DNA from 4 places in the Serratia fonticola genome. Region 4 is predicted to be linked to each of the others. Evidence: predicted binding sites of a transcription regulator. Region 4 holds the regulator's gene; each other region holds the start of a gene.

Region 1 (7,838 bases), 1.2 Mb from region 4:
GCTGTAGTTACAAACAATGAAGTGTATGCAGAAAAACTTAAACTAATCCGTGACTGGGGAAGCACTCGAAAATACGAACATAACATTGAAGGTTATAACTATAGAATGGATGCAATACAAGGTGCCATCCTCGATATAAAATTAAAACACTTACCATTATGGACTAGCGCTAGAATAAACAAAGCAAATCTATATAAAAAATACTTATCTAGACTCCCTGTAATCACTAGCACCGTGTTACCTGAGGCAAAGCATGTCTACCATGTCTTTGCAATTAGAACAGAAAAAAGAAATGCATTAAAAGAGTTTTTAACCCTAAACGGAATAGAAACTGGAATCCATTATCCTATCCCTGTACACAATCAACCAGCCTTCGAATTAATATGTAAAAAAAGTAATTGTTTGAAAATATCCGAGATCGCTGCTGAGCAGCTACTTTCATTACCAATATACCCCGAATTATCAAATGAAAGCATTCTTTATACTTGCCAAGTCATTCAAAAATTTTTTGAGGAGGATCGATAATGAGGTATGCTTTTATTAAAAATGCCACATTTAAAAAACTTGAAAAAGGTTCTATATGGCTTAAGCAAATAAATGATGATAACATCATTGATATTAGTTTAAATGTTGGTCAACTTGGCATTCCTTTTTATAAAGATGCCGACAAGGAATTCTTTGATTTCATCAACAGCATTGATGATTACTGTCATGCTTTGGCTGCGCTATTTCCGTTCATATCTATTGAACCACAAGAAAGGTTGCACTCTACTCTTCTCACTATTTTTAACGATACGAGGCCAATATTTGACAGCAAGAAAAGTGAGTTGGTTTTATTTTGTCGAAAAATAGTAAATATTTACAATAAGATAGGAGCACTAAAGATTAAGTTTAAAGATGTGTTGCTAACCTCTAACGGTACGTTGATATTAATTGGAGAATCATCAACACTAATGACTTTTAGAAAGGAGGTATACGATACCATCGCTATCCCACAAGAACTGCATAAAAATATTATACATATCACATTAGGCCGATTACTTGTTGATACTACTAATGATAATATGCTTGACTTATATGATTACTTATTGATGAATGGGCAATTAGATCTTCCGGAACTACTGGTTTCAAAACCAAAATTCGTTGTCTGCAATGACTCATTAGCAACTAAGCATGAAACTCCTTTAACAACTCATTTTAATAAACTGTGGTGAATGTCATCTTAATTATTATGCTTTAAAGCTAAAAAAGCCGGGCCGCTCAAGCGGCCCAGCTCTACTCATGCTCATCAAGAGCCTAGCTTACTTACGGCGCCAGCTAGTCCCCTGCGGGCCATCTTCCAGCACGATATTCATCTCGTTCAACCGATCGCGAGCGGCATCTGCCAGCGCCCAATCTTTGGCGGCACGTGCGTCGTTACGTTGTTTGATCAACGCTTCAATCTCTGCCACTTCCGAGTCGTCCGCTTGCGCACCACCTTGCAGGAACTGTTCTGGCTCCTGTTGCAGCAGGCCCAGTACCTTGGCCAGTTTACGCAGCTCTGCCGCCAACCCATTCGCCGCCGCCATGTCTTCGCTCTTCAGACGATTGACTTCACGCGCCAAGTCGAACAACGCGGAATAGGCTTCTGGGGTGTTAAAGTCGTCGTCCATGGCTTCACGGAAGCGAGCTTCAAACACTTCACCACCAGCGGGTTGAGCATTGGCATCGGTGCCACGCAGCGCAGTGTACAAACGTTCCAGCGAGGCACGCGCCTGCTTGAGGTTGTCTTCGCTGTAGTTCAGTTGGCTGCGGTAGTGGCCAGACATCAGGAAGTAACGCACGGTTTCGGCGTCGTAGTAGCCCAGCACGTCGCGGATAGTAAAGAAGTTGTTCAATGACTTGGACATCTTCTCTCTGTCGATCATCACCATCCCGGAGTGCATCCAGTAATTGACGTACGGGCCATCATGCGCGCAGCTGGATTGGGCAATCTCGTTCTCGTGGTGCGGGAACATCAGATCGGAGCCACCGCCGTGAATGTCAAAATGGGCGCCAAGCTGTTTGCAGTTCATGGCCGAGCATTCGATATGCCAGCCTGGACGGCCTGGGCCCCAAGGCGATTCCCAGCTTGGTTCGCCCGGCTTGGACATCTTCCACAGCACGAAGTCCATCGGGTTGCGTTTCACGTCGTCGATTTCTACGCGCGCACCGGCTTGCAGTTGTTCCAGATCCTGGCGTGACAGCAGGCCGTATTGCGGATCGCTATCGATGGAGAACATCACGTCACCGTTGCTGGCCACATAGGCATGATCACGCGCCAACAGGCGTTGGGTGATCTCGATGATTTCTTCGATATGGTGGGTAGCTCGCGGCTCCTGATCCGGGCGTTCGATCAGCAGCGAATCAAAATCGGCGTGCATCTCTGCCAGCATACGCGTGGTCAGTTGATCGCAGGTTTCGCCGTTTTCTGCCGCGCGGCGGATGATTTTATCGTCCACGTCGGTCACGTTACGCACGTAGTTCAGCGAATAACCGAGGTAACGCAGGTAGCGCGCTACCACGTCGAAAGCAACAAAGGTACGCCCGTGGCCGATATGACACAGGTCATAAATGGTTACCCCGCACACGTACATACCGACTTTACCGGCATGAATGGGCTTAAATTCCTCTTTTTGACGACTCAGGGTATTAAATATCTTTAGCATCAGGGCTGTCCGTGGTGTGCGTGATAACAAACATATCCGCATATTGAAACCCGAAGGCTGCTCTATTGCAAGGTCAAGCCCAAGGATTGCTGAATTGATCGGCAGAAAATTGCGTGAGATCGGAATTAACCTGATCCAGACTAAGATTACAACACGTGTATTTCTGCCGCGGAACTGCCACCCTAGCCACTGCTGACTGATTAATTGAGATATGTTATAAAGTCGGTCTGATTGCTCACACGCCTTCCTATGTGACAGCTCATTTCATCTTGCTAGGACTAAAACTATGGTTACTTTCCACACCAATCACGGCGATATCGTTATCAAGACCTTTGCTGACAAGGCACCGGTTACCGTTGAAAACTTCCTGAACTACTGCCGTGAAGGCTTCTACAACAACACCATCTTCCACCGTGTTATCAACGGCTTTATGGTTCAGGGCGGTGGTTTTGAACCTGGTATGCATCAGAAAGACACCAAAGCAACCATCAAGAACGAAGCTAACAACGGCCTGAAAAACACCCGTGGCACCCTGGCAATGGCTCGTACCAACGATCCACACTCTGCCACCGCCCAGTTCTTCATCAACGTGGTTGATAACGACTTCCTGAACTTCCGCGCTGAAAACTCCCAGGGTTGGGGTTACTGCGTATTTGCCGAAGTAGCAGAAGGCATGGACGTGGTCGAGAAGATCAAAGCGGTAAAAACTGGCCGCAGCGGCATGCACCAGGATGTACCGGTTGAAGATGTAGTGATCACCAGCGTTACCGTCAGCGAGTAATCGCGGCTGCATGAGCACGCTGTTCATCGCAGACCTGCATCTATGCGCACAGGAACCGGCAATTACTGCCGGTTTTCTGCGTTTTTTGCAGCGTGAAGCCGTTCACGCCGATGCGTTATATATCCTGGGCGATCTGTTTGAAGCCTGGATTGGTGATGACGACCCCGAGCCGTTGCATCACGAAATTGCCGCCGCATTAAAGGCGTTGCACCAGGCCGGAGTGCCCTGCTACTTCATCCACGGCAACCGCGATTTCCTGTTGGGTAAGCGCTTTGCCAAGCAGAGCGGTATGATCCTGCTACCTGAAGAGCAGGTCGTCGAGCTGTATGGCCGTAAGATCCTGATCCTGCACGGTGATACCCTGTGTACCGACGATCAGGCCTATCAGGAATTCCGCAAGAAAGTTCATAACACCTGGATCCAACGTGCTTTTCTGGCGCTCCCCCTGCGCTGGCGGTTGAAGATCGCCGCTAAAATGCGTGCGCGCAGCCAACAAAGCAACCAATACAAATCCACCGCGATTATGGACGTCAACCCGCAGGCCGTTGAGCAGGCCATGTTGCGTCACAACGTCCACTGGATGATCCACGGCCACACCCATCGCCCGGCAATCCATCCGCTGGCATTACCAAACGGTGAAGCCCATCGCGCGGTGTTAGGAGCCTGGCATACACAAGGCTCAATGATTAAAGTCACGGCAGATGCCGTCGAACTGATCGAGTTCCCCTTCTAGGTCGTTTTCCTGCTTTTGATGGCAAAAACCGTCGACGCAACCGTTTTCCTCGCCCTGTACCCATGATATGCTCTACGCCCTCATACGGCCTGCCAGCCGACGTTTGTCCACATCACAGGAGCCATGCACTCATGGGAGCCACCGCTACTTCAGCCGCCAACGCTGGGGTTAAAATCGCAATCGTAATGGGTTCAAAAAGTGACTGGGCCACTATGCAGTCCGCGGCCGAAGTTCTGACCACGCTGGATGTCCCGTTCCATGTCGAAGTTGTCTCCGCCCACCGTACGCCGGATAAACTGTTCAGCTTTGCCGAACATGCCAAGGCCATGGGTTTTGACGTGATCATCGCCGGTGCCGGGGGTGCTGCGCATCTGCCAGGCATGTTGGCGGCTAAAACGCTGGTTCCGGTGCTGGGTGTGCCGGTACAAAGCGCTGCATTGAGCGGTGTCGATAGTCTGTATTCCATCGTGCAGATGCCACGCGGCATTCCAGTTGGTACTCTCGCCATCGGTAAAGCCGGGGCGGCCAACGCCGGGTTGCTGGCAGCACAAATTCTGGCGTTGCACGATGCCGGGCTGGCACAGCGATTGGCGCAATGGCGTCAGGCCCAGACCGACGAGGTGCTTAACCACCCGGACCCACGGGAGGACGCATGAAGCCAGTTTGCGTACTGGGTAACGGCCAGTTAGGACGTATGCTGCGTCAGGCCGGTGAGCCGTTGGGGATTGCGGTTTATCCTGTCGGTCTGGATGCCGAGCCGGAAGCGGTTCCCTATCAAAATGCGGTGATCACCGCAGAGATCGAACGCTGGCCAGAAACTGCCCTGACCCGTGAGTTGGCAACTCACAATAACTTCGTCAACCGCGATATCTTCCCGCGTTTGGCCGATCGCCTGACACAGAAACAACTGCTCGATCAGCTTCATCTTGCTACCGCCCCTTGGCAATTGCTGGCAAACGCTAGCGAATGGCCGCAGGTGTTTGCCACCTTGGGTGAGTTGGCAATCGTTAAACGCCGCGTGGGTGGTTATGACGGCCGTGGGCAGTGGCGTTTGCGCCCTGGTCAAGAAGCGGAGTTACCGGCGGATAACTATGGCGAATGTATCGTCGAGCAGGGGATTAATTTCTCTGGCGAAGTGTCGTTGGTGGGTGCCCGTGGTCACGATGGCCAGTCGGTATTCTATCCGTTGACCCACAACCTGCACGAAGAAGGCATTCTGCGTACCAGCGTGGCCCTGCCACAGCCCAACCCGGCGTTGCAACAGCAGGCCGAGCAGATGTTGGCTGCGATCCTCGATGAGTTGAACTACGTGGGCGTGATGGCGATGGAGTGCTTTATCGTCGGCGACAGCCTATTGATCAACGAGCTGGCTCCGCGTGTCCACAACAGTGGCCACTGGACGCAGAACGGCGCTTCCATCAGCCAGTTTGAGCTGCATTTGCGGGCTATCCTGGGGCTGCCGTTGCCTAAGCCGGTGGTGAATACGCCTTCGGTGATGGTCAACCTGATTGGCACGGCAGTTAATCAGCAATGGCTGGCCCTGCCGCTGGTGCATTTGCACTGGTATGAGAAAGAGGTGCGTGAGGGACGTAAGGTGGGTCACCTGAATCTCAACGATCCTGATGCAGCCTCTTTGCAACAGGCGTTGCAGGCGTTAGCGCCGCTGCTACCTGCCGAGTACCAAAGTGGTTTGGCCTGGGCTCAGCAAAAGCTGGGTGATCTTGTAGGGTGATAGGCCTTTAATCTCGGAGTATACCCCTCACCCTAACCCTCTCCCACAGGGAGAGGGGACCGATCGAGTTAGGCCGAAAGGATAGTTATTCTTCATCAGCACTGGCTGATTGACCCTGCTCATCCTGGTTAAAGTGACGATCGAGTTGCTTGATCAGCTCTTTACTTCCAAAAGTGCAGGGGCTATCAGCTCCCTCTCCCTGTGGGAGAGGGTTGGGGTGAGGGGTCAACCTTCGTAGCTGCGGAACAACGCCCGGCCGCGCAGCAGGCGTACACCAAGCCAGCCGCCACACAGCGAGAGCAGCAAGGCACTCAGCAGCGGTAACGCCCACCACAGCACTGGCGTAGGTGCCCACGGGAAGTCGAACACCTTGGTTTGCAACAGCCACAGCGCCGCTTCCGCCCCCACCGCCGCCGCGATCCCGGCCACCAGCCCAAGCAACGCAAACTCGCACCACAGCGTACCGCGCAGCAGGCGTTTGCCAGCGCCTAGCGTGCGGTAGACCACCAGTTCCTGCCTACGCTGCCGCATCCCTACCTGTACCTGTGCCAACAACAGCAGACCGCCGCAGATCACCACCAGCACCACCATCACCTCCAGCGCCCTGCTCACCTGCTGCAACACGCCGCCGACCTGCTTGAGGATCGAACCGATATCCAGCAGGCTCAGGGTTGGGAACTGGCGGTTGAGCTGCGTCAGCACCTTGCCGTCGCCGTCATAGCGGAAGCTGGTCAGCCAGGTTTGTGGCTGGCCGTCCAATGCTCCCGGCGGGAAGATAAAGTAGAAGTTCGGCTTGAGGCTTTCCCAATCTACCTGCCGCAGGCTGGTAACTTTGGCGCTAAACGATTGAGTATCGCCGCTGAACGTCAAAGTATCGCCCAGTTGGATCTTGAGCCTGCCGGCGATCCCTTCATCCATCGAGACCTCGCCGGTTTTCGGTGGCCAGGTGCCTGCCGTCAGTGGGTTATGATCCGGCAGATCGCTTTGCCAGGTCAGATTCAGTTCACGGTTCACCGCCTCGCCACCGGGATCGTCTTCATGCACCCGCTCCGTTGCCACCTGCTGGTTAATTTCAGACAGGCGCACACGTACGATGGGATAGAAGGTTTCCTCATGCAGTTGATGCTGTTGCAAGAAGGCTTTCACCTGGGGAACCTGTGCCGTGGTCATATTCAGCAGGAAATAGTTCGGGCTGTCCGGCGGTAACTGCTGTTGCCAACGATCGAGCAGATCGCCACGCAATACCAGCAGCAGAGCCAGCAACATAAACGACAGTGAGAACGCGGCTAACTGGCTGATCGTCACCCAAGGCTGATGCAACAGGCGATTCACCGCCAACCGCAGCGCCAGATTTTTCAGCGTGATGCGCCGCAGCAGTAACAGGCTGCCCCAGCCTATTCCCCCCAGCAGCAAGGCCAGCACCACCATACCGGCCAGAATGGCCCACAGTAGCGTACTTGCCCCCATTAATACCGTCAGCAGCCCGACCACAATCACCGCAGTGGCTGGCAGGAAGTAACGCAGCGGCCAGACGTTGGCTACCACATCCCGGCGCAGTACGCGCAGCGGCTGAGTCGCCAGCAATTGCCGATACGGACGCAGCCCGACCAGCAGCGAAATCATGACCAGAGCCCCCATCGCCCAGAGCCACGGCCAGCCCCCAGCTGCGGGGAGTTCCCCCGGCAACACTGGTGCCAGCAAGCGGATCAGCACCGCTTCAAACCCAAGACCAATCACGCTGCCGCAGGTTCCCGCCAGCAGTAACACCGCCAGCCACTGGCCAATAATCAGCTTGCTGAGGGCCTTTCTGCCAGCGCCCAGGGTTTTCAGCACCGCAATCAGGTCATAGCGGCTGCGGCAATAGTGGCTCATCGCCACCGCCACAGCGGCGATCGACAGCAGCAA
Region 2 (7,838 bases), 2.9 Mb from region 4:
GGTAGAGATCATCACCGCTCCGGGTGCCCGGCCAAATGCCGCCTGGCTGAACTTTGTGGTGAGCTCCAAAGCCCGCGCCAAGATCCGCCAGATGTTGAAAAACCTCAAGCGCGATGATTCCGTCAGTCTCGGCCGCCGTTTGCTCAACCATGCGCTCGGGGGCAGCCGCAAACTTTCGGAAGTGCCGCCAGAGAATATCCAGCATGAGCTGGATCGCATGAAGCTGGCCACGCTGGACGATCTGCTGGCAGAAATCGGCCTCGGTAACGCCATGAGCGTGGTAGTCGCGAAGAACCTGCAGGGCGATCAGTCCAGCCTGGGCTCCTCGAACGGCGTGCGCAACCTGGCCATCAAAGGCGCCGATGGCGTCCTGATCACCTTTGCCAAGTGCTGCCGCCCAATTCCAGGCGACCCGATTATTGCCCATGTCAGCCCGGGCAAGGGCCTGGTGGTTCACCATGAATCCTGTCGTAATATCCGCGGCTACCAGAAAGAGCCAGAGAAATTCATGGCGGTCGAGTGGGATATGGAAACCGAGCAGGAGTTCATTGCGGAAATCAAGGTGGACATGTTCAACCATCAGGGTGCGTTGGCCAACCTCACGGCGGCGATCAACGCGGCCGAATCGAATATTCAGAGTCTGAATACCGAAGAGAAAGATGGCCGGGTCTACAGCGCCTTTATCCGCCTGACCACCCGCGATCGCATCCACCTGGCAAATATTATGCGTAAGATCCGTATCATGCCGGATGTGATTAAAGTTAACCGTAACCGAAACTAGCGCCTATGAGCCCCGAACGCTATGCGCGGATTTGTGAAATGCTGGCTACCCGGCAGCCCGATCTGACGGTCTGCCTGGAGCAGGTTCACAAACCGCATAACGTCTCCGCGATTATCCGTACCGCCGATGCCGTCGGTGTACATCAGGTGCATGCCGTGTGGCCTACTCCACGGATGCGTACCCTGGTCTCCTCCGCTGCGGGCAGCAATAGCTGGGTGAGCGTAAAAACCCACCCCACCATCGCCGATGCGGTCACGCATCTGAAAGGCCAAGGGATGCAGATCCTGGCAACTCACCTTTCTGCCCGCGCCGTCGATTTTCGCGAAATAGACTATACCCGCCCCACCTGCATACTGCTGGGGCAGGAAAAAACCGGCATCACCGAAGAGGCACTAGCCCTGGCCGATCAGGACATTATCATTCCGATGATCGGTATGGTGCAGTCGCTGAACGTCTCTGTCGCTGCGGCTCTGATCCTGTATGAGGCCCAACGCCAGCGGCAAAACGCCGGTATGTATCGCCGCGATCTCAGCGCGTTAGATGAGCAGGAACAGCAACGCCTGCTGTTTGAAGGCGGTTACCCGGTGTTAGCCAACGTGGCCAAGCGCAAAAAGCTGCCGCGCCCGCAGATTGACGATCAAGGCCAAGTGGTTGCCGACGCCGAATGGTGGGCAGCCATGCAGGCAACGACGGTACGCCGATGAAAGGCCGCCTGCTGGATGCCGTCCCACTCACTACGCTTTCCGGGGTTGGAGCCAGCCAGGCGGGGAAACTGGCCAAAATCGGCCTGAATACCATCCAGGATCTGCTGCTACACCTCCCGTTACGTTACGAAGACCGCACCCGCCTCTACCCAATCAACGATCTGCTGCCGGGCATTTTTGCCACGGTGGAAGGGGAAGTGCTGCGCAGCGATATCAGCTTTGGCCGCCGCCGCATGCTCACCTGCCAGATCAGCGACGGCACCGGCATCCTGACTATGCGCTTCTTCAACTTCAACGCGGCGATGAAGAACAGCCTGGCAACCGGCCGCCACGTAACGGCCTATGGCGAAGTCAAACGCGGCACCCACGGCGCAGAAATCATCCATCCGGAATACCGTGTCCAGGGGGAAAACAGCGAGGTCGAGCTGCAAGAAGCCCTGACGCCGGTGTATCCCACCACCGAAGGGATCCGCCAAGCCACGCTGCGCAAGTTGACCGATCAGGCGCTGGAGTTGCTGGATACCTGTGCGATTGCCGAGCTGCTGCCACCGGAATTAAGTGGCGGTTTGATGAGCCTGCCACAGGCGCTGCATATGCTGCACCGTCCACCGCCGGATATCCAACTGGCTGATTTGGAACAGGGCAAGCACCCGGCACAAAAACGCCTGATCCTTGAAGAGCTGCTGGCACATAACTTAAGCATGTTGGCCGTCCGCGCCGGAGCGCAAAGCTACCGGGCATTATCGCTAACGCCTGACGATCGGCTGAAAAACCGCTTCCTGGCCCTGCTCCCCTTCTCGCCTACCGGTGCACAAACGCGGGTTGTGGCAGATATTGAAGCCGATCTGCAAAAAGGTTTCCCGATGATGCGCCTGGTGCAGGGCGACGTCGGCTCAGGTAAAACCCTGGTTGCTGCCCTGGCCGCACTACGCGTCATTGCTCACGGTAAACAGGTGGCGCTGATGGCTCCCACCGAATTGCTCGCCGAACAACATGCCAATAACTTCCGCCAGTGGTTTGAACCCTTGGGGATTGAGGTGGGTTGGTTGGCCGGCAAGCAAAAAGGCAAGGCACGCCTCGCCCAGCAGGAAGCTATTGCCAGCGGCCAGGTGTCGATGGTGGTAGGGACGCATGCCATTTTCCAGGAGCAGGTGCAGTTCAATGGCCTGGCCCTGGTGATTATCGATGAACAACACCGCTTTGGTGTGCATCAGCGGCTAGCGCTGTGGGAGAAAGGCGAAGAACAAGGGTTCCATGCTCACCAATTGATCATGACCGCCACGCCAATCCCGCGCACGCTGGCGATGACCGCCTACGCCGATCTGGACACCTCGGTGATCGATGAATTGCCACCGGGCCGTACGCCGGTGACAACGGTGGCGATCCCCGATACGCGCCGGGCCGATATTATCCAGCGGGTGAAAAGCGCCTGTATCGAAGAAGGCCGTCAGGCGTATTGGGTCTGCACGCTGATCGAAGAGTCTGATTTGCTGGAAGCCCAAGCCGCAGAAGCAACCTGGGAAGAATTGAAGATTGCGCTGCCGGAACTGAAGGTAGCGCTGGTGCATGGCCGCATGAAGTCAGCGGAGAAACAGGCCGTGATGCAGGCCTTCAAGCAGGGCGAACTGCAATTGCTGGTAGCCACCACGGTGATTGAGGTGGGGGTGGACGTACCAAACGCCAGCCTGATGATCATAGAAAACCCGGAGCGACTTGGTTTGGCCCAGTTGCACCAGCTGCGTGGCCGGGTTGGCCGTGGTGCGGTAGCCTCTCACTGCGTGCTGCTGTATAAAACCCCACTCAGCAAAACCGCCCAAAAACGCCTGCAGGTGCTGCGCGACAGTAACGATGGCTTTGTGATTGCCCAGCAAGATTTGGAAATCCGTGGACCAGGTGAGCTATTGGGGACGCGCCAAACTGGAAGTGCAGAGTTTAAAGTGGCCGATTTGTTGCGCGATCAGGCCATGATCCCCGAAGTTCAGCGCGTTGCGCGCCATATTCACCAGCAGTATCCACAGCATGCACATGCCTTAATTGAGCGCTGGCTGCCGGAAACCGCTCGCTACTCCAACGCCTAATCAATTAACCCCTCTTGTCGCCAAGAGGGGTTATCATCACTTAACCGAACACCGGCAGCATCAGGTACAGCTTAATCACGATGGCGTTAGCGATATCGATAAAGAACGCGCCCACCATCGGCACCACCAAAAATGCCAGATGCGAAGGGCCGAAACGATCGGTGATCGCCTGCATGTTGGCAATGGCCGTTGGCGTCGCCCCCATGCCAAAACCACAGTGCCCCGCAGCCAGCACGGCAGCATCGTAGTTTTTACCCATCACGCGGTAGGTCACGAAGATGGCATACAGTGCCATGACCAGCGTCTGCACCGCCAGGATCGCCAGCATTGGCAAGGCTAGCGAAGCCAACTCCCACAGGCGCAGGCTCATCAACGCCATCGCCAGGAACAGCGACAGGCTCACGTTACCCAGTACGGAAACCGCACGCTCAAACACCTGGTAGAAGCCCGTTGCCGACAGGGTGTTACTGAGGATCACGCCGACAAACAGCACGCAGACAAAAGTCGGCAGTTCGAAGGCGGTACCATTCAATAACCCGGCAATAAAGTTACCGAGGCTCAGACAGATGGCAATCATGGCGATGGTTTCTACCATCACCAGCGAGGTGATCAGGCGGCCACTTTCCGGCTTTTCAAAGCCACTCGGCTGCACACTATCATCCGGTGTGCCTTCCGGCGTTGAAGAGTGTTTCACCAGATAGCGAGCCACTGGGCCACCAATCAGGCCGCCCAGCACCAGACCAAAGGTGGCGCAGGCCATGGCCACTTCGGTGGCATTCTCAAACCCATAGCGCTCGATGAACACCTTGCTCCAAGCTGCCCCGGTGCCATGCCCACCAGAAAGCGTAATCGAGCCCGCAATCAGCCCCATTAACGGATCCAGCCCCAGCATTTTCGCCATGCCGATACCGATGGCATTCTGTACCAACAGCAGACCCAGAACCACAAACAGGAACACGACCAATGCCTTGCCCCCTGCCCGCAGACGCGCCAGGTTGGCATTCAGGCCGATAGTGGCGAAGAAGGCCAGCATCAATGGGTCTTTCAGCGACATATCAAAGCCGATTTCCCAGTTCACCGTTTTCTTCAAAACCAAGAGCAGGACCGCCACCAGTAAACCACCGGCAACGGGAGCAGGAATAGTATATTTTCTCAGCAGAGGAATGGAGCGCACGCATTTGCCCCCAAGCAACAGGACCAGCGTGGCGGCAACTAACGTGCCGTAAGTATCGAGATGAAACATCTAGCTACTCCGTGTAGTAATTAAATCCAATAAATTAATAAGTTATAAAATTTACTCAGTTTTTTAACTTGATGAAGGGGGGATTAAAAGTAAAAACGGCTAATAACACAAGAAAAAATGAACGAAAATGCGACATTAAGGGGTTCAGCATCGCGAAAAATATTAATGCGCAACCGTTTGCTTTTGTGAAGCAGATCATTAAAATGCCTTCTTTGCCGCCTTTGGGAAAGCCACACCATGTCCAGCCAAACCGCCGAGCTTGATGCCGCGCAAAAAGCATCAGCCCCCGTTTCACACAATAGTGAACTGATTTACCGCCTGGAAGACCGCCCGCCGCTGCCGCAAACGCTGTTTGCCGCCAGTCAGCATTTGCTAGCGATGTTTGTTGCCGTGATCACCCCGGCCCTGTTGATCTGCCAGGCGCTAGGCCTGCCAGCGCAGGATACGCAGCACATCATCAGCATGTCGCTGTTCGCTTCCGGTTTGGCCTCGATACTGCAAATCAAAACCTGGGGCCCGGTGGGGTCTGGCCTGCTGTCCATTCAAGGCACCAGCTTTAACTTTGTCTCACCGCTGATTATGGGCGGGCTGGCGCTGAAAAACGGCGGCGCAGACGTGCCCACCATGATGGCTGCGTTGTTTGGCACCTTGATGGTCGCCTCTTGTACCGAAATCCTGCTGTCGCGCGTACTGCATCTGGCACGACGCATCATTACCCCGCTGGTCTCCGGCATTGTGGTGATGATTATCGGCCTGTCGCTGATTCAGGTCGGGCTGACCTCTATCGGTGGCGGCTATGCGGCGATGGGCGATCACACCTTCGGCGCGCCCAAGAATCTGCTGCTGGCAGGCGCGGTGCTGGTAGTGATTATTCTGCTTAACCGCCAGCGTAACCCTTACCTACGCGTCGCTTCGTTGGTGATCGCCATGGCCGTGGGTTATCTGCTGGCCTGGGCCATGGGCATGTTGCCGGAAACCGAACCGGCCACCCAAACGACCTTGATCACCGTTCCTACCCCGCTGTATTACGGCCTGGGCTTTGACTGGAACCTGTTGCTGCCGCTGATGCTGATCTTTATGGTCACGTCGCTGGAAACCATCGGTGATATCACCGCCACCTCCGACGTTTCTGAACAGCCGGTCAGTGGCCCGCTATATATGAAGCGCCTGAAAGGCGGTGTGCTGGCCAACGGCCTGAACTCGATGCTGTCGGCGGTGTTCAACACCTTCCCGAACTCCTGCTTTGGTCAGAACAACGGGGTGATCCAGCTGACCGGCGTTGCCAGCCGCTACGTCGGTTTTGTGGTGGCACTGATGCTGATCCTGCTGGGGCTGTTCCCGGCCGTTGCCGGTTTTGTGCAGCATATTCCTGAACCGGTGTTGGGCGGCGCGACCATCGTGATGTTTGGTACCATTGCAGCCTCCGGCGTGCGTATCGTTTCCCGTGAGAAGTTAAACCGCCGCGCCATCATGATTATGGCGCTGTCGCTGGCCGTCGGTATGGGGGTTTCCCAACAGCCGCTGATCTTGCAGTTTGCACCGGACTGGCTGAAAACCCTGCTTTCTTCCGGTATCGCCGCCGGTGGTATCACCGCCATTGTGCTGAACCTGCTGTTCCCACCAGAAGAAAAATAAGCACTTCCCGCAGCAAACCAACGGCCATTGGCAAACCGCTACTGGCCGTTTTTTTATTGTCTTTCAGGCCATTGCCCTTGAGCTGGCGGGCTAATTGCGGCATAAACAGGGTATCTTTTCTGTCCGCTACGGATCCACACGATGAAATTTATCGGAAAAATATTGATCACGTTGCTGCTGCTGATAGTGCTGGCCATTGTGCTGCTCTACGTAGTGGGGCAAACCCGCTGGGCCGCAGGCTGGTTGAGTCACTGGATCAGCGATCGTGGTGATTACCAACTGTCGGTAGAAAAAATAACGCATTCGTGGAGCAAACCAGGGCAGCTCAGCCTAGAGGGCGTAACCCTCGCCCGAGCCAACCAACCGCAACTCTTGGCGGCCAAGCAGGTCGATATGGCTTTCAGCCTGCGGCAAATTACCGAGCCACGCTATTTCGATAGCATCACGCTACGCGACGGCACCTTAAACGTTCAGCCTTTGCAGGGCGCACCGCTGCCAATACAGGCCGATGTGCTGCAACTGAGCAATATGGCACTGCAATCTAATGATGAGAGCTGGCAGCTTAACGCGCAGAAGGTCAATGCCGGGATCAACCCGTGGCAGCCAACGGCAGGCCATTTACTCGGGGATAACAATCAGTTCCAGTTCAGCGCCGGTTCGATGGTGGTCAACGGTATTCCGGCCTCGCAGGTGTTGATCCAGGGCGAAATCAAACAAAACCAGCTGGTATTGAGCGACTTTGGTGCCGATCTGGCACAGGGCGATCTCACCGGTGTAGCCAGCCGAGCTGCCGATGGCAGTTGGTTGGTTGAACGGTTGCGGCTAAGCAACGTCCGCCTGCAAGTACCAATGACGCTAGAACAGTTCTGGGACCGCTTCACGACGTTGCCACCCATTACGTTGAAACGCTTTGATCTGATTAACGCCCGCCTGGAAGGTAACGCTTGGGCGGCGAACGATCTCGATCTGTCGATGCAAAATATCACCTTCCAGCAAGGGGATTGGAGCAGTCAGGATGGCGCGATCAACTTCACCGCCGACGACCTGATCAATGGCAACTTCCATCTCATCGACCCAATTATGGATATGCAGCTCTCGCCAGCGGGTATTGCCATTGGCCAGTTCAGCACCCGCTGGGAAGGTGGATTGCTGCGTACCACCGGCAACTGGCTGCGCGCCAATAAGCGCCTGCAACTTGACGAGGTGGCAGTCTCTGCGCTGGAGTACACCTTGCCTAGCAACTGGCGTGAACTCTGGTTACAGCCGCTGCCAAGCTGGCTGGCGGAGGTGTACGTCGCCAAGATGAACACCAACCGTAACCTGATCATCGATATCAACCCAGATTTCCCCTTCCAGCTCACCTCGCTGGATGGTAACGGCAGCAATCTGCTGTTGGC
Region 3 (7,838 bases), 1.7 Mb from region 4:
TGCGGTTGTAATCCAGCAGTTGCTCAATCAGCAATTGCAGATGACGGCTGCTCTGGTCGAGGATCGCCACCACCTCTTTCTGATCGGAGGTGAGCGGGCCTGCCACACCATCGGCCAACAGCTCGGTGCCTTCACGCATACTGGCCAGCGGCGTTTTCAGCTCATGGGAGATATGGCGCAGGAACTCATGGCGCTGCGATTCCAGCCAGGCCAGACGCTCGCTCAACCAAACAATGCGCTGAGCCAGAGAACGCAGTTCACGCGGGCCTTTAAAGGATGCCGTCATGCCGATGGGCCGCCCTTCTCCCAGACGGTTAATCATACGCTCAACGGCCTTGACGGGCCCGATAATCATGCGGGTAAACAGCACCACCAACAGCACGCTGACCAGGAACAGCAACAGCGCCTGCCAGCCAAAGTATTGGCCACGCTCGGCGATCGCCTGCTGCAGCTGCTGCCCACGGGAAAAGATCACGGTGCGGGTGGCCTGGACCATTTCGGCGTTGGAATGTGAAAAAGACTCTAACAGCAGTGAAGCGTCCTTGTCCGGCCCGCTGCTCTGGCACTTGATGGTAGAAAGCTGAGTCAGCAGTTTACGTAGTGTCTGGTAGTAACGTTCGTCCGGCAGGATCGGGGCGTGGGCATCCAGCATTTGCGAATACTGTTTACGCTGGTTCTGGTACAGCCGCTCCAGGGTCGGATCGACCAGTACGCAATACTGGCGATAGCTGCGCTCCATTTCCAGCGCCACGCTGGTCATTGCCTCACTACGGCGGGCATCCACCAGCGTCGTACGGTTGATATCCGCCGCCTGCGCGCTGAGATGATCCAGGCTTTGGTAGGCCTGATAAGCCAATACCAGCAGCGGTAACAGCACCAGCAGGAACGCCATTACGACCAATTGGCGCAACGAGCGTGGAAATAGACGCCATCTTTTCAAAGAAATCATCTCATTATCTCTAGTCTGCCCAGATGCTAACCGACAATCCGGGGAGAGAAAAGCCCGGCAGCGGATTAATGGCGTTCAGATAAGCAAAAACGCGTTATCCCCAAAAGAGGAAACTGATGTGGTTTGAGAACGTATCGAGGAAAATTACGGAGGCAATGCTTTTTGGATTTTGACGCTGGGGCATGATGCCCCATCGCAAGGAATATGTGGATGCCCTTACTCCTCGTCCCCAGGTGATGTAGCACTAAGCTGGCATCTGATCAGGACGAATAGCATCCAAAAAGTATCCGGGATTGATGAACATATCATCACAGTTGGATACTAGGCGGTGCCTCACTCCACGTGTCGTCCGATGCTTGATAAAGTCGCTTGCGCGTCTGTTATCGGTTTGGTTGGACGATAGGCACCATTTCTTAGGCATCATTCGGAGGCTTATGAGGCGCTGTTCCGTACTAGACGGGGCCAATCATAAAAAGGTGAATGAGCAACTGACAGTTATAATGCACCTTCCGTGCCAACTTTACAAAATATTTTATAATCACATGTTTATTAAAGATAAAATATTTTATCACCACTTACAGCACTCTACCAAGGCAGCCAAGTTTGAGTAATAATCCGACACACCGTCGCCAAAACACGACAACTTAACCCAATCGAATTAACCATGATTAAAATCAATGAGTTAAATGTCTCTTTTTAGAGACAGGCAATGTGGCCTTTGTCTCAAAAAACCGACATATAACCTAACTCATTAAAAAATAGGGATATAAAAAAGGCGCCAATGCGGCGCCTCAGTAAACTTTCACACAAACCTCAGGTTAAATTACCCCAGTTGCTTGCGAGCGTTGCGGAACATGCGCATCCAAGGGCTGTCTTCACCCCACTCCTCTGGATGCCAGGAGTTGCTGACGGTACGGAACACGCGTTCCGGATGCGGCATCATTACGGTGGCGCGGCCATTGCTGCTGGTCACTGCGGTAATACCATTCGGTGAACCGTTCGGGTTGGCAGGGTAAGCTTCGGTCACTTGACCATGGTTGTCGACAAAGCGTAACGCAACCAGGCCGTGATGTTCCAACGCCGCCAGATGCGCCGCATCGCGCACTTCTACATGGCCTTCACCATGAGAAACGGCAATCGGCATGCGCGAGCCTGTCATACCTTGCATAAACAGCGACGGGCTACTGGCCACTTCCACCAGGCTGAAGCGCGCTTCGAAACGATCCGACAGGTTGCGCACAAAGCGCGGCCAATGTTCAGCCCCCGGGATCAGTTCACGCAGGTTGGACATCATCTGGCAACCGTTACAAACGCCCAGCGCCAAGGTCTGTGGGCGATGGAAGAAATCGGCAAACTCATCGCGTACGCGCTCGTTGAACAGTATCGATTTCGCCCAGCCTTCACCAGCCCCCAACACGTCACCATAAGAGAAGCCGCCGCAGGCAACCAGCGTGTGGAACTCTTGCAAATCGCGGCGGCCAGCCAGCAGATCGCTCATGTGAAAATCAACCGCATCGAAACCGGCACGGTGGAACGCCGCCGCCATCTCAACGTGGGAGTTAACCCCTTGCTCACGCAATACCGCAACCTTAGGGCGTGCGCCCTTGGCGATATAAGGTGCCGCGATGTCGTCATCGGTTGCGAAGGTCAGCTTGACGTTCAGGCCCGGATCGCGTTCGTCCTGCTTGGCCTGATGCTCCTGATCGGCACATTCCGGATTATCACGCAGGCGCTGCATCTGCCAGGTGGTTTCAGCCCACCAGGTACGCAGGGTGCTGCGGCTTTCGCTGTACACCGGTTTGCCAGCGCTGGTGATAACGAAACGATCGCCACTCAGCGCCTGGCCAAGGTGATGCACGTTATCCGTCAGACCGTGTTGGGCAAATACTTGCTGTACGGCTGCCAGCTGCGCAGCAGGCACCTGGATCACTGCACCCAGCTCTTCGTTGAACAAGGCAGCCAAGGCGTCGGAACCCAGCGCCTGAATATCGACTTCCACGCCGCAATGCCCGGCAAACGCCATCTCGGCCAAGGTGACCAACAGGCCGCCATCGGAACGGTCGTGATAGGCCAACAGCGCACGATCCGCCACCAGTTGCTGCATCGCGTTGAAGAAACCGGCCAATTGCTCCACGTTGCGAACATCGGCTGGCTTATCGCCCAGTTGGCGATAAACCTGCGCCAACGCCGTTGCCCCCAAGGCATTGTGGCCATTACCCAGGTCGATCAGTAACAGCGCGCTATCACCCTTGTCGGTACGCAGTTGCGGCGTCACGGTGTGGCGCACATCTTCCACGCGAGCAAATGCGGTGATCACCAGCGACAGCGGTGATGTCATTTCCCGCTGTTCATTGCCTTCCTGCCAGCGGGTTTTCATCGACATCGAGTCTTTACCCACCGGAATGGTAATACCCAACGCCGGGCAAAGTTCTTCACCCACCGCCTTCACCGCTTCATACAGACCGGCATCTTCGCCAGGGTGGCCCGCTGCGGCCATCCAGTTGGCGGAAAGTTTCACCCTCTTGAGCGAACCGATTTCCACCGCGGCCAGGTTGGTCAGCGCTTCCCCTACCGCCAGGCGGCCAGAGGCGGCAAAATCCAGCAATGCGACGGGAGCACGCTCGCCGATCGACATCGCTTCCCCGTAATAGCTGTCCAGGCTGGCCGTGGTTACCGCACAGTCGGCTACCGGGATCTGCCACGGGCCGACCATCTGGTCACGCGCAACCATGCCGGTGACGGTACGGTCACCAATGGTGATCAGGAAGGTTTTCTCCGCGACGGCCGGCAAGTGCAGCACGCGCTTGACCGCATCGGCAATGGTGATGCCAGCACGCTGCAACACTTCTCCGTTTGCCTGTTGACGTTTCACGTCGCGGGTCATTTTTGGCGTTTTGCCCAGCAGCACATCCAACGGCATGTCGATCGGCTGATTGTCAAAGTGGCGATCGTTGAGCGTCAGATGGCGTTCTTCCGTCGCCTCGCCAATCACCGCGAAAGGTGCGCGCTCACGGCGGCAGATTTCCTCAAAGGTCGCCATCTGCTCAGGCGCTACCGCCATCACATAACGCTCTTGGGATTCGTTACACCACACTTCCAGCGGGCTCATGCCCGGCTCGTCGTTGAGAATGTCACGCAGTTCGAAACGACCACCGCGGCCACCGTCGCTAACCAGTTCCGGCATCGCGTTCGACAGGCCACCAGCACCCACATCGTGAATAAACAGGATCGGGTTGCTATCGCCCATCTGCCAGCAGCGGTCGATCACCTCTTGGCAGCGGCGCTCCATTTCCGGGTTATCACGCTGTACCGAAGCAAAATCCAGATCGGCATCAGATTGGCCAGAGGCCATCGACGAAGCCGCTCCACCGCCCAAACCGATATTCATCGCCGGGCCACCCAGCACCACCAGTTTGGCACCAACAGTGATCTCACCTTTTTGCACATGATCGGCGCGGATGTTGCCCAGGCCGCCTGCCAGCATGATCGGTTTGTGGTAGCCACGCAGCTCAACGCCGTTGTGGCTATTGACGCGCTCTTCATAAGTACGGAAGTAACCGACCAGCGCCGGGCGACCAAACTCGTTATTGAATGCCGCACCGCCCAATGGGCCTTCGGTCATGATATCCAGCGCGGTGACGATGCGATCCGGTTTGCCGAAATCCTGTTCCCAAGGCTGTTCGAACCCCGGAATACGCAGGTTGGAAACCGAGAACCCTACCAGGCCAGCTTTCGGCTTCGCGCCACGGCCGGTTGCGCCTTCGTCGCGGATCTCACCGCCAGAACCGGTCGCAGCGCCTGGCCAAGGCGAGATCGCCGTTGGGTGGTTATGGGTTTCCACCTTCATCAGGATGTGTGCTTCTTCCTGATGATAGTCATACAGGCCGCTTTGCGGCGCGGCAAAGAAGCGCCCCACCTGGGAGCCTTCCATCACCGCCGCGTTGTCTTTATAGGCAGAAAGCACGTAGTCCGGCGTCTGCTCAAAGGTATTTTTGATCATTTTGAACAGCGACTTCGGTTGCTGTTCGCCGTCGATGATCCAGTCGGCGTTGAAAATCTTATGGCGGCAATGTTCGGAGTTGGCCTGTGCGAACATGTACAGCTCAATATCCGTTGGGTTGCGCCCCAACTCGGTAAAGGCGGCCAGCAGGTAGTCGATCTCGTCCTGCGCCAGTGCCAACCCTAACTTGGTGTTGGCCTGTTCCAGCGCGCTGCGACCTTGCGCCAGGATATCCACCGTCTGATACGGTGCGGGCTGATGATGAGAGAACAGTGTTTCCGCCTGTTGCAGCTCGCTGAATACCGTTTCCATCATGCGATCGTGCAGCAAGGTAGCAAGCTGTTGCCACTGGGCATCGGTCAAGGTCGGCGCTGTGACATAAAATGCCAGGCCGCGCTCAAGACGAACCACCTGCGTCAGGCCACAGTTATGGGCGATATCGGTGGCTTTGGAAGACCACGGCGAAATGGTGCCCGGGCGCGGCGTCACCAACAGCAGGCGGCCTTGCGGAGCATGTTCAGCGAGAGAAGGGCCGTACTTGAGCAACCGCTGCAGCTTGGCCTGCTCTTCGGCGCTTAGTGGTGCGCTGACATCGGCAAAGTGAACGTACTCGGCATAGATATCACCGATCGGGAGTTGAGCATCCTGGCAGCGGGACAGTAGTTTGGTAATACGAAAAGCCGACAAAGCGGGCGAACCACGCAGTATTTCCATAATCAAAGTTCTCTCGTCTTCGAAGCAACTGGGTTCAGCACTTCATTGGGCGCAACAGGGGGAAAACGCGCGCCATTATAGATAATCCGCGCCGCCGACGAAACCGTTTGCGTAGCTATTATTGATAAAAGCTATTCTCGCTGCCGAATTCTCATAACCTATCAATAAAGTTGCGCGCTGGCGTAATGTTGCGCAAAATGCCCCGGCACTGGTGATTTAACCATGAAAAAATCCTGATTACGGTCAACATAAAGTGTGCATCTATTTGAGATAACTATTTGAAACGCCTAAAAATAAATTACATTCTAATCGGTGTTGTGGCCCTGCTGCTGGCGCTTGCCCTGTGGCCCAATATCGCCTGGCGTGGTGGACAGGGAGGCCAACTCGAGGCGATAAAAGCACGGGGGGAACTGCGCGTCAGCACGTTAAACTCACCGTTAACCTATTTCACTACCCCGCAGGGGCCGAGTGGCCTTGACTATGAGCTGGCCAAAAGCTTTGCCAACTACCTGGGGGTCAAGCTGGTGGTGATCCCACACCAAAACATCAATGACCTGTTTGACGATCTTGATGATGACAATGCCGATATTCTCGCCGCCGGGCTGATCTACAACCGGGATCGCCTCAGCCGCTCCAGTACCGGCCCAGCGTATTATTCCGTTTCCCAGCAATTGGTTTACCGGCTGGGAACCACGCGGCCAAAAACCTTTGCCGATATCAAAGGCAAGCTGGCGGTGGCCTCCGGTTCGGCGCACGTCAGCACGCTAAAGCAGCTCAAACAAAGCAAATACCCCGACCTCAGTTGGGAAGCGTCAAGCGATATGACCTCGAAAGAGCTGCTGGAACAGGTGGCCGATGGCAAGCTGGATTACACCATCGGCGACTCCGTGACCATAGCCCTGCTGCAGCGCATCCATCCACAGCTGGCCGTCGCTTTTGACATTACCGATGAAGAACCAGTGACCTGGTATCTGAAGCGCAGCGATGATGATAGCCTGTACGCCGCGCTGCTGGATTTTTATAGCCAAAGGGTAGAAGACGGCACGCTGGCCCGATTAGAAGAGAAGTATCTGGGGCACGTGGGCAGTTTTGACTACGTCGATACCAAAACCTTCCTGTCGGCCATCGACTCGGTATTGCCCACTTTCCGCTCGCTGTTTGAAAAGTATGCCAGCGAAATTGACTGGAAGCTGTTGGCCGCCATCGCCTACCAGGAATCACACTGGAATCCGCAGGCGACCTCCCCCACCGGTGTCCGTGGGCTGATGATGCTGACCAGAGCCACCGCCGAAGGCCTGGGCGTCACCGACAGGCTCGATCCGGAACAGAGTATCCAAGGTGGGGCGCTCTATCTGCAGCGTCTGATGGAGAAGGTGCCCGATACGGTGCCGGAAGATGAACGGATCTGGTTCGCACTGGCCGCCTATAACATGGGCTGGGGCCATATGCTGGACGCACGTAAACTCACCAAAAGCCAGCAAGGCAACCCCGACAGTTGGGTCGATGTGAAACAGCGCCTGCCGATGCTGAGCCAGAAGCGCTACTATCCATCACTCACCTATGGCTATGCCCGTGGCCGCGAAGCCTATAATTACGTGGAAAACATCAGGCGTTATCAGGTCAGCCTGGTGGGCTATCTGTTGGAAAAAGAGAAGAAGGCAGTAGAAGCGATGAAACAGGCCGAACTGGCTAAGGGCTATCCGGCCGTGGAAGCCAAACTGGCGCTCGCCCTGTAGTTATTCTCAAGATAAGTAGTTATTGCGGGTCTTTTCCGGCTCGCTGCGCCAGTTTCAGCGCTTTTTTCTGCTCGCGGCGCATGCGGAAAAAGTTGCTGAGGGTGGCGGCGCACTCTTCTGCCAGCACGCCCGAGACGATTTCTACCTGATGATTCATGCCCGGATGGCGCAGAATATCCACCAGTGAACCCACCGCTCCGGTTTTTTCATCGGCCGCACCGTATACCAAACGACGGATGCGGCTGTGCACCATAGCCCCGGCGCACATCACGCAAGGTTCCAGCGTGACATACAGCGTAGCATTCAGCAGGCGGTAATTCTGCAATACCGCCCCCCCCTGCCGCAGCGCCATGATTTCAGCATGAGCGGTGGGATCGTGGCGGCCGATCGGCCGGTTCCAACCTTCGCCAATCACCTGATTGTCCAGCACCAGCAGCGC
Region 4 (7,838 bases):
CGAAGATGGCCCGCCATCCCATATGGTTGAGCAACCAGGCGCCCAGCAGCGGGGCCAGCGCTGGAGAGAGGGCAACCAGCGGCATAATGGAGGCAAAAACGCGGTTGGCTTTGCCATCGCGGTAGCGATCGACCACGATCGCCTGCCAGGTGACGGCGGCGGAACACACGCCAATGGCTTGAATAAAGCGCAGTGACCACAGTTGTGCCACGTTCTCGACCCAAAGCATACCGAGGCAGCCGACGGCGAACAGCGCCAGGCCAATCAATAACACGGGCTTACGGCCAATACGGTCGGACAGCGGCCCCCACAGCAACTGGGCAAAGGCAAAGCCTGCCAGGAAGATACTCAGGCTGGCGCTGATCGCCCCAGCGGAGATTTGCAGATCCTGCTGCATTGCCCCAAAGGCGGGCAGGTACATATCGGTAGCCAGATAGCCCAACATGCTCAGGCCGGCCAGGTAGAACATAAATCCAAAATTTCGCATTGCTATTTCTCGTTAAAATTATGTTGTCGCAGGTTTTGAAGCGCCGGCAAGTGTATACGGCTGGATCTCTGCTTGTGAAACGGTAATATTTGCAAGATGCTGTTAAAAAATTTGAAGGCAAACATATGTGGTCTGAATATTCACTCGATGTGGTAGATGCGGTAGCGCGGACCGGCAGTTTCAGCGCGGCGGCACAGGAGTTGCACCGAGTTCCTTCTGCGGTGAGCTATACGGTACGCCAACTGGAGCAATGGCTGGCGGTACCGCTGTTTGAACGCCGTCACCGCGATGTGGAACTGACGCCAGCGGGGGCGCTATTTGTTAAGGAGGCGCGGGTTGTTATCAAAAAAATGCTCGATACCCGACGACAGTGCCAGCAGGTGGCCAACGGTTGGCGCGGGCAACTGCGGATTGCGGTCGATCTGATCGTCAAACCTCAGCGCAGCCGCCAACTGGTGCTGGATTTTTATCGCCATTTCCCCGACGTGGAACTGATAGTGCAGCCGGAAGTATTCAACGGCGTATGGGATGCGCTAGTCGATGGCCGAGCGGAGATGGCCATTGGTGCAACGCGGGCGGTGCCGGTGGGTGGCGGTTTTGCCTTTCGCGATATGGGCTTTATGAATTGGCTCTGCGTAGTACATGCTAAACATCCGCTCGCCGCCTTGCAAGGAAAGCTGCGCGACGATCAGCTACGGCCCTATCCCTCGTTGCTGTTGGAAGATACTTCGCGCAATTTACCCAAGCGGGTGACCTGGTCGCTGGACAACCAGCGGCGGCTGACCGTGCCGGACTGGGTTTCGGCGGTAGATTGTTTGCGTGCCGGGCTGTGTGTGGGCATGGTGCCTGCACATCGCGTATTGCCGTTGGTGCAAAGTGGCGAACTGGTGGTGTTGACACTGCATGAGCCTTTCCCGCCCAGCGCTTGCTGCCTGACCTGGCAGCAAAACGCCCAGTCTCCGGCCATGGCCTGGCTGCTGGACTATCTGGGCGATAGCGAAACGCTCAATCAGGAATGGCTCAGTGAAGAGGACCCGGGGGGGAATCGGGCGCAGCATGCGGCGCCCCTACGGAGAAATATGGGGTTAAGGCACAGTATTTAGCGGCGGTAATCGACAAAAGGACCATCGGCGACTGAGCGGCGCTCGATGAGTTTTGGATGCACTTCAATCACCTGCGATTCTTCACGCTTGCTGATGATGCGATCCAACAGCATGGTAAAGGCCATTTCGCCCAGTCGCTCTTTCGGCTGGTGAATGGTGGTCAGCGCCGGGGTGAAGTAGCGGGCATTACGCACGTTGTCGTAGCCAATAACCGAGATATCCTGCGGTACACGCAACCCCAGCTCATCGGCGGCACAGATCGCCCCCATGGCCATAATATCGCCGCCACAGAAAACGGCGGTTGGACGATGCTTTTGCGACAGGATCTGATGCATGGCTTTGTAGCCAGATTCAGGCTCGAAATCCCCCTGCACGATCCATTCTTCGCGCACTTCGATGTTGGCTTCCTTCATGGCTTTCAGAAAGCCCTGGTGGCGACCTCCACCGGTATTACGCGCCAGTTGACCAGGAATTGCACCGATGTCCCGGTGGCCACGTTCGATCAGGTAGCGGCCTGCCAGGTAACCGCCCTCGAAGGCATTGTCGATAATGGTATCGGTGAAGTCTCCGCGTGCGGTACCCCAATCCATCACTACCATGGGAATATTACGGTAATCTTCCAGCATGCCCAGTAGCTGATCTGGATATTCTGAGCACATCACCAGCAGGCCATCGACGCGCTTTTGCGCCAGCATCGCTAGATAGGCTTGCTGTTTATCCAGATTATTGTGCGAGTTACACAAGATCAGGGTATAGCCTTTGCTGTAGCAGCTGTTTTCTACCGCTTCGATCACTTCGGCAAAATAGGGGGCCTCGCTCGAGGTGGCGAGCAAACCGATCGATTTGGTGTGATTGACCTTGAGGCTGCGGGCGACGGCGCTGGGTGAATAGTGCAGCTCTTTGATGGCGGCCCAAACGGCCGTTTTGGTATCTTCGGCGACGAAACGCGTTTTATTGATAACGTGCGATACGGTAGTGGTAGAAACGCCAGCGCGTTTGGCCACATCTTTAATCGTTGCCATGTAAAAAATGACTCCTAAACCCACATGTTACAGCATGTAAGTATGATGTTAATCGTTTGCCTACGTAGATCCTTTCCCAGATAAGCGAAAACTGAGTTTTTAGTGCTGAAGTCGTAAATCGCTTGAACAGGGAGGGGCAGTTTATCGGTACGCAGTTGTGAACTGCGGATTTTGTCGCATATTGAAGAAAAGTGGAAGAGCTAATCGGTAATTATCAGCGGGGAAAGCATAACAAGATTTTAATCACGAACTGTGGGAAAATGATTTGACGTATAAACTGTGTGGCTTATGCTCTTGAAAAGCCAATCTGAGAGGGAGTTGTATATGGATACCGATTTGAAGATGTCATTACTCACCACCGTGGGTGCCTTGGCAATGATTATTGCTTTCAGTTTTATTGCCGCATTGAACTGATCCGCAGCAGAAAAACAAAGGCGCAGCTTGATGCCGCGCCTTATTATTAGCTAGTCACCCGCCGTTAAGCCAGGTTTTCTGCCACGAACGCCCAGTTCACCAACGCCCAGAAGTTTTCCAGGTACTTTGGCCGCGCATTGCGGTAGTCGATGTAGTAAGCATGCTCCCACACGTCAACGGTCAATAACGGAACGTCTGCGCCGGTCAGCGGGGTTGCCGCATTTGAGGTGCTGACGATCGCCAGACTACCGTCCGCTTTTTTCACCAGCCAAGTCCAGCCCGCGCCGAAGTTTTTCACGGCGGCATCGGTGAATTGCTCTTTAAAGGCGGCGAAGGAGCCGAATGACTTATTGATGGCCTCTGCCACTGCGCCCGTTGGCTCGCCACCACCTTGCGGTGATAAGCAGTGCCAATAGAAGGTGTGGTTCCAGACCTGAGCGGCGTTATTGAACACGCCGCCGGTGGAGGTCTTGACGATCTCGACCAGGGATTTGCCTTCGAACTCGCTGCCTTTCACCAGATTGTTCAGGTTAACCACGTAGGTGTTATGGTGCTTGCCATAGTGGTATTCCAGCGTTTCTGCGGAAATGTGCGGTTCGAGAGCGTTTTTCTCATATGGTAATGCAGGTAATTCAAACGACATTGCTTTCTCCTTTTATAGACAATACGCCTCTCCGACGCTGCAGGCCTAAGGGGCCGAGGGCGGAAAAACGCAATTGCACCACTTTTGTTATGGTTATTAATCTTAACAACTTTCGGGGGGAAAAGAACATCCAAAGTGTGCCAAGTGACTGATTGTTTAAAGTTGCAGCGGGAGATTGAGAGCACGGCCGAGCAGTTGGCTCAGCCGTGAAAGGTTAACGGATGGTGGTAGGGGTCACTACGCGGCGGGCACCAATGTAATGGTTCTGCCAATAGTCGTTATCCAACTGACTGATGCGAATTTCTTCACCGGTGCGCGGTGACTGGATGAACTTACCGTTACCAAGATAGACTCCAACGTGATCGGCGGTGCCACGGTTGTTGATGCGGAAGAACACCAGATCGCCTTTCTCCAGCTCATTACGCTTGATCGGCGCTGCATCACGCAGGTGGTACATTTCGTTGGCGGTACGCGGCATTTTGATTTTCACCACGTCTTTGTACGCGTAATAAATCAGCCCGCTGCAGTCGAAGCCTGTACCAGGTGAAGACCCACCCCAGCGGTAGGGTTTACCCATTTGCCCCATCAGCTTGGCCATGGCGGTCTGCTTGGCGTGCTGATAACGTTTTTTGTGAGCGGCGGAAAGTTTTAACGGCTTTTCGCGGCCAGCTAATTTTGCCGTAGCTTTGCCTTCTTCACGATGGCGACCATAACCTTTTTTATAGCCTTTTTTAGGCGGAGTTACTTTTAGCTTGGCCGTTTTGGTTGCCTGGCTTTTGGTTTTAACGCTGGTGGTTTTTTTGGCGGTCTTTAAGGTTGCTGGTTTGGTTTTTAGCGTTTTCGGAGGGGTGGCTGCCTTCACTTTTTTATTGGCTTTCACCGCTTTCTTTTTCTTGCGGTCGTCTGGCCGGGCTTCATTAACGTGACTCTTGCGCTGCTCGGCAGAAACACGTGCCTGTGGCGCAGCGTGCGCCAAATTGAAGAAGAGCTGCGTAAATAGCAGCACAAAAAGTGTAATAATTAACCGCATATCGACATTACCAACCTTGGCTCCGAAACAGAAATCGAATGAGTCACAGTATTCCCGAAATTCACCCTATAAAACAGCGTGGATCTCATAAATACTAATCCATATTGTGAGAAAACGTTAATGGCATTTTTTTTGTTGCAAAATCAAACGCCTGGCGCCTAAAAAAGCGACAGAGATCATGTGGTTGGCTTATTGCTCTCCGGCATTGGGCAGGGCAAATATAATAGTGAAACGTCCCGATTAAAAATGTTATTCTGGGGCCATGTTTTAACCGGTTCGGTGTGTCCGCCGCTTTTGCTAAGGCAATCAGAGAATGTCCCTGCAAAAGATGGCGTTTTCTTGGCACCGGTCCTGCCGCTACAATAGCCAGTGTGATGCATGTTGTAGCCATGATGTGGCTTGAGGAAGCAATAATGACGACGATTGAAAAAATTCAGCAGCAAATTTCTGCCAACCCGATCCTGCTGTATATGAAAGGCTCACCGAAATTGCCAAGCTGCGGTTTCTCTGCTCAGGCCGTGCAGGCGCTTTCAGCCTGTGGCGAACGTTTTGCCTATGTTGATATTCTGCAAAACCCGGACATCCGCGCCGAGCTGCCAAAGTACGCAAACTGGCCAACCTTCCCGCAGCTGTGGGTCGATGGTGAACTGGTTGGCGGCTGCGATATCATCATCGAGATGTACCAGCGCGGTGAACTGCAGCCGTTGATCAAAGAAACGGCCGAGAAGTATAAAGATCAGGAAGACCAGCAGCCTTAATGGCGCAGGTTTTTACCAAATAAAATCGGGCGGCACCTTTAACAGTGCCGCCCGATTTTTTTATGTCTGTCAGTTTGCCAGCAAGCTATTGCGATTCAACGTTGGCAATCGGCCAGCCACCGAGACGTTTCCAGCGGTTAACCAGTTCACAGAACAGTTGGGCGGTTTGCTGGGTATCATACAGGGCTGAGTGCGCCTGGCTGCTGTCAAACGGCATGCCAGCGGCAATACAGGCTTTAGCCAGCACCGTCTGCCCCAATACCAGCCCGCTAAGCGCAGCGGTATCAAAGGTGGCGAAAGGATGGAACGGGTTGCGCTTCAGGCTGGCACGTTCGGCGGCAGCCATCAGGAAGCTGTGATCAAAATTGGCATTATGCGCCACGATGATTGCCCGGTTACACCCCTGATCCTTAAGGCCTTTACGTACGGCTTTGAAAATCGCATGCAGCGCATCATATTCACTCACTGCACCACGCAGTGGGTTATGTGGATCGATACCGTTGAAGGCCAGCGCTTCCGGTTGCAGGTTCGCCCCTTCAAACGGCTCTACATGAAAATGCAGTGTTTCATCTTGCTGCAACCAACCATTTTCATCCATTTTCAGCGTGACGGCGGCAATCTCTAGCAGCGCATCGGTCTGAGCATGAAACCCAGCGGTTTCCACATCAATAACAACGGGATAAAACCCACGGAAACGGCCACTCAGGGCGTTAAGATCACTTTTTTCGGCCATCAGTTTCTTATCTTTAGCGAATTCAGCGCGCATTATGACAAATTTCTTGTCTTGGTGCAGCGGAGATAGAAAGCAGGGCGCAGGGTGCGCCCTGGAGAAACCTCAGTTACCGAGGCCGTGACCTGCGTGCTTGTTCTCGATCAGTTCAATCTTGTAACCGTCCGGATCTTCGACGAAGGCAATCACGGTGGTACCGCCCTTGACTGGGCCGGCTTCGCGGGTGACTTTGCCACCGGCCTGACGGATGTTGTCGCAGGTGGCTGCTACATCATCGACGCCCAGTGCCAGATGACCAAATGCGGAGCCCATGTCGTAGCTGTCTACGCCCCAGTTATAGGTCAGCTCGATGACCGAGCCTTCGCTTTCATCGCTATAACCCACGAAGGCCAACGAGTATTTGTACTCGGTGTTTTCGCTGGTACGCAGTAAGCGCATGCCTAATACCTTGGTATAGAAGTCGATGGAGCGTTGCAGATCGCCGACACGGAGCATGGTATGGAGTAAGCGCATAATTTCCTCTGATTGGATATGCCGCGGCTGACGGCAGGTGACTTGAACAGCGTCAGACAGTATAGCCTTGTCGCATAAGGCAATTCAACGCGTGCGGTTGGTGATGGGGTAGGTTACGTTGTCACAAACAAAAAATAGCTGCGGATAATAGTGCAGCAGGCGGGAGCCATACAGAACGCCGACACGCCGTGGATCCATCCATGGAGGCTCGTATCGCGCATCCATGCGCTCAACGGTCGGCTAACCTGTATGGCTCCCACCCGGCTCAGCCTTGAGGCGTCGCGGTATTAAGCGCACCTATTTAGCTGAGCTTTACAGTGTCGGGTAATCTGTATAACCCTCGGCACCGCCGCCGTAGAAGAAATCGGCACGCTGCTCGTTGAGTGGAGCCTGCTGTTTAAAGCGTTCCACCAGATCTGGGTTGGCGATATAGCTGCGACCAAAGGCGACGGCATCAATAAAGCCTTGGGCGATCAACTCTTCCGCTTTCTCCGCCGTATAGGCACCCGCGCCAATAATCACGCCTTGGAAGTGTGCTCTTACTGCATCGCGGAAGGCGGTTGAGTAAGGCTTGCCACCGGCCCAATCCGGCTCGGAAATATGCAGGTAGGCGATACCGCGTTTATTCAGCTCTTCGATCAGATACAGCGCCGCTTCTTCCTGATCTTCGCCGTTGTCCAAGCCATTGAACGGGCCCAACGGTGAGATACGGATACCAACGCGATCGGCACCGATTTCGGCAATGCTGGCATCGACCACTTCCAGCGTCAGACGGGTACGGTTTTCAATGCTGCCACCGTATTGGTCGGTACGTTGGTTGGACGCCGGAGACATAAACTGGTGCAGCAGGTAACCGTGCGCGGCGTGCAGTTCAATATAGTCAAAACCGGCCTCACGCGAGTTGGCAGCAGCCTGGCGGAAATCGTTGACGATCCCCGGGATTTCGTTGGTTTCCAACGCACGTGGGGTTGAGGTTGGCACACGAACCCAGGCACCGGTTTCATCACGCACCGTGGTGCGGGTTTCGGCATTGATCGCTGAAGGCGCGACCGGAGCCTGCTGGCCCGGCTGCAAGCTTGAGTGGGAGATACGCCCTACGTGCCACAGCTGCACGGCAATATGGCCCTGTTTGTCATGT

The links. Region 4 encodes PurR, which represses purine synthesis genes. Its sites were predicted from a motif close to CANGCAAACGTTTGCNTG; they were not measured.
Region 1: the regulator PurR is predicted to act here: its motif matches at 4,235-4,252, upstream of purE (5-(carboxyamino)imidazole ribonucleotide mutase).
Region 2: the regulator PurR is predicted to act here: its motif matches at 4,973-4,990, upstream of WN53_RS07490 (nucleobase:cation symporter-2 family protein).
Region 3: the regulator PurR is predicted to act here: its motif matches at 5,760-5,777, upstream of purL (phosphoribosylformylglycinamidine synthase).

What each region holds. Positions count from the first base shown of each region.
Region 1 is NZ_CP011254.1:3,328,967-3,336,804, reverse strand. Features, by position in the region: gene WN53_RS14775 (DegT/DnrJ/EryC1/StrS family aminotransferase) at 1-525, shown strand, start outside; gene WN53_RS14770 (hypothetical protein) at 525-1,214, shown strand; gene cysS (cysteine--tRNA ligase) at 1,302-2,687, opposite strand; gene ppiB (peptidylprolyl isomerase B) at 2,974-3,468, shown strand; gene WN53_RS14755 (UDP-2,3-diacylglucosamine diphosphatase) at 3,479-4,201, shown strand; gene purE (5-(carboxyamino)imidazole ribonucleotide mutase) at 4,333-4,857, shown strand; gene purK (5-(carboxyamino)imidazole ribonucleotide synthase) at 4,854-5,933, shown strand; gene ybbP (putative ABC transporter permease subunit YbbP) at 6,159-7,838, opposite strand, start outside.
Region 2 is NZ_CP011254.1:1,678,206-1,686,043, forward strand. Features, by position in the region: gene spoT (bifunctional GTP diphosphokinase/guanosine-3',5'-bis pyrophosphate 3'-pyrophosphohydrolase) at 1-781, shown strand, start outside; gene trmH (tRNA (guanosine(18)-2'-O)-methyltransferase TrmH) at 787-1,485, shown strand; gene recG (ATP-dependent DNA helicase RecG) at 1,482-3,563, shown strand; gene gltS (sodium/glutamate symporter) at 3,604-4,806, opposite strand; gene WN53_RS07490 (nucleobase:cation symporter-2 family protein) at 5,044-6,441, shown strand; gene WN53_RS07495 (AsmA family protein) at 6,583-7,838, shown strand, end outside.
Region 3 is NZ_CP011254.1:233,900-241,737, forward strand. Features, by position in the region: gene WN53_RS00920 (sensor histidine kinase) at 1-949, opposite strand, end outside; gene purL (phosphoribosylformylglycinamidine synthase) at 1,773-5,666, opposite strand; gene mltF (membrane-bound lytic murein transglycosylase MltF) at 5,942-7,399, shown strand; gene tadA (tRNA adenosine(34) deaminase TadA) at 7,419-7,838, opposite strand, start outside.
Region 4 is NZ_CP011254.1:4,549,502-4,557,339, forward strand. Features, by position in the region: gene punC (purine nucleoside transporter PunC) at 1-487, opposite strand, end outside; gene punR (DNA-binding transcriptional activator PunR) at 613-1,590, shown strand; gene purR (HTH-type transcriptional repressor PurR) at 1,587-2,612, opposite strand; gene cydH (cytochrome bd-I oxidase subunit CydH) at 2,937-3,026, shown strand; gene sodB (superoxide dismutase [Fe]) at 3,091-3,669, opposite strand; gene WN53_RS20175 (C40 family peptidase) at 3,884-4,699, opposite strand; gene WN53_RS20180 (Grx4 family monothiol glutaredoxin) at 5,110-5,457, shown strand; gene rnt (ribonuclease T) at 5,543-6,223, opposite strand; gene gloA (lactoylglutathione lyase) at 6,293-6,700, opposite strand; gene nemA (alkene reductase) at 7,013-7,838, opposite strand, start outside.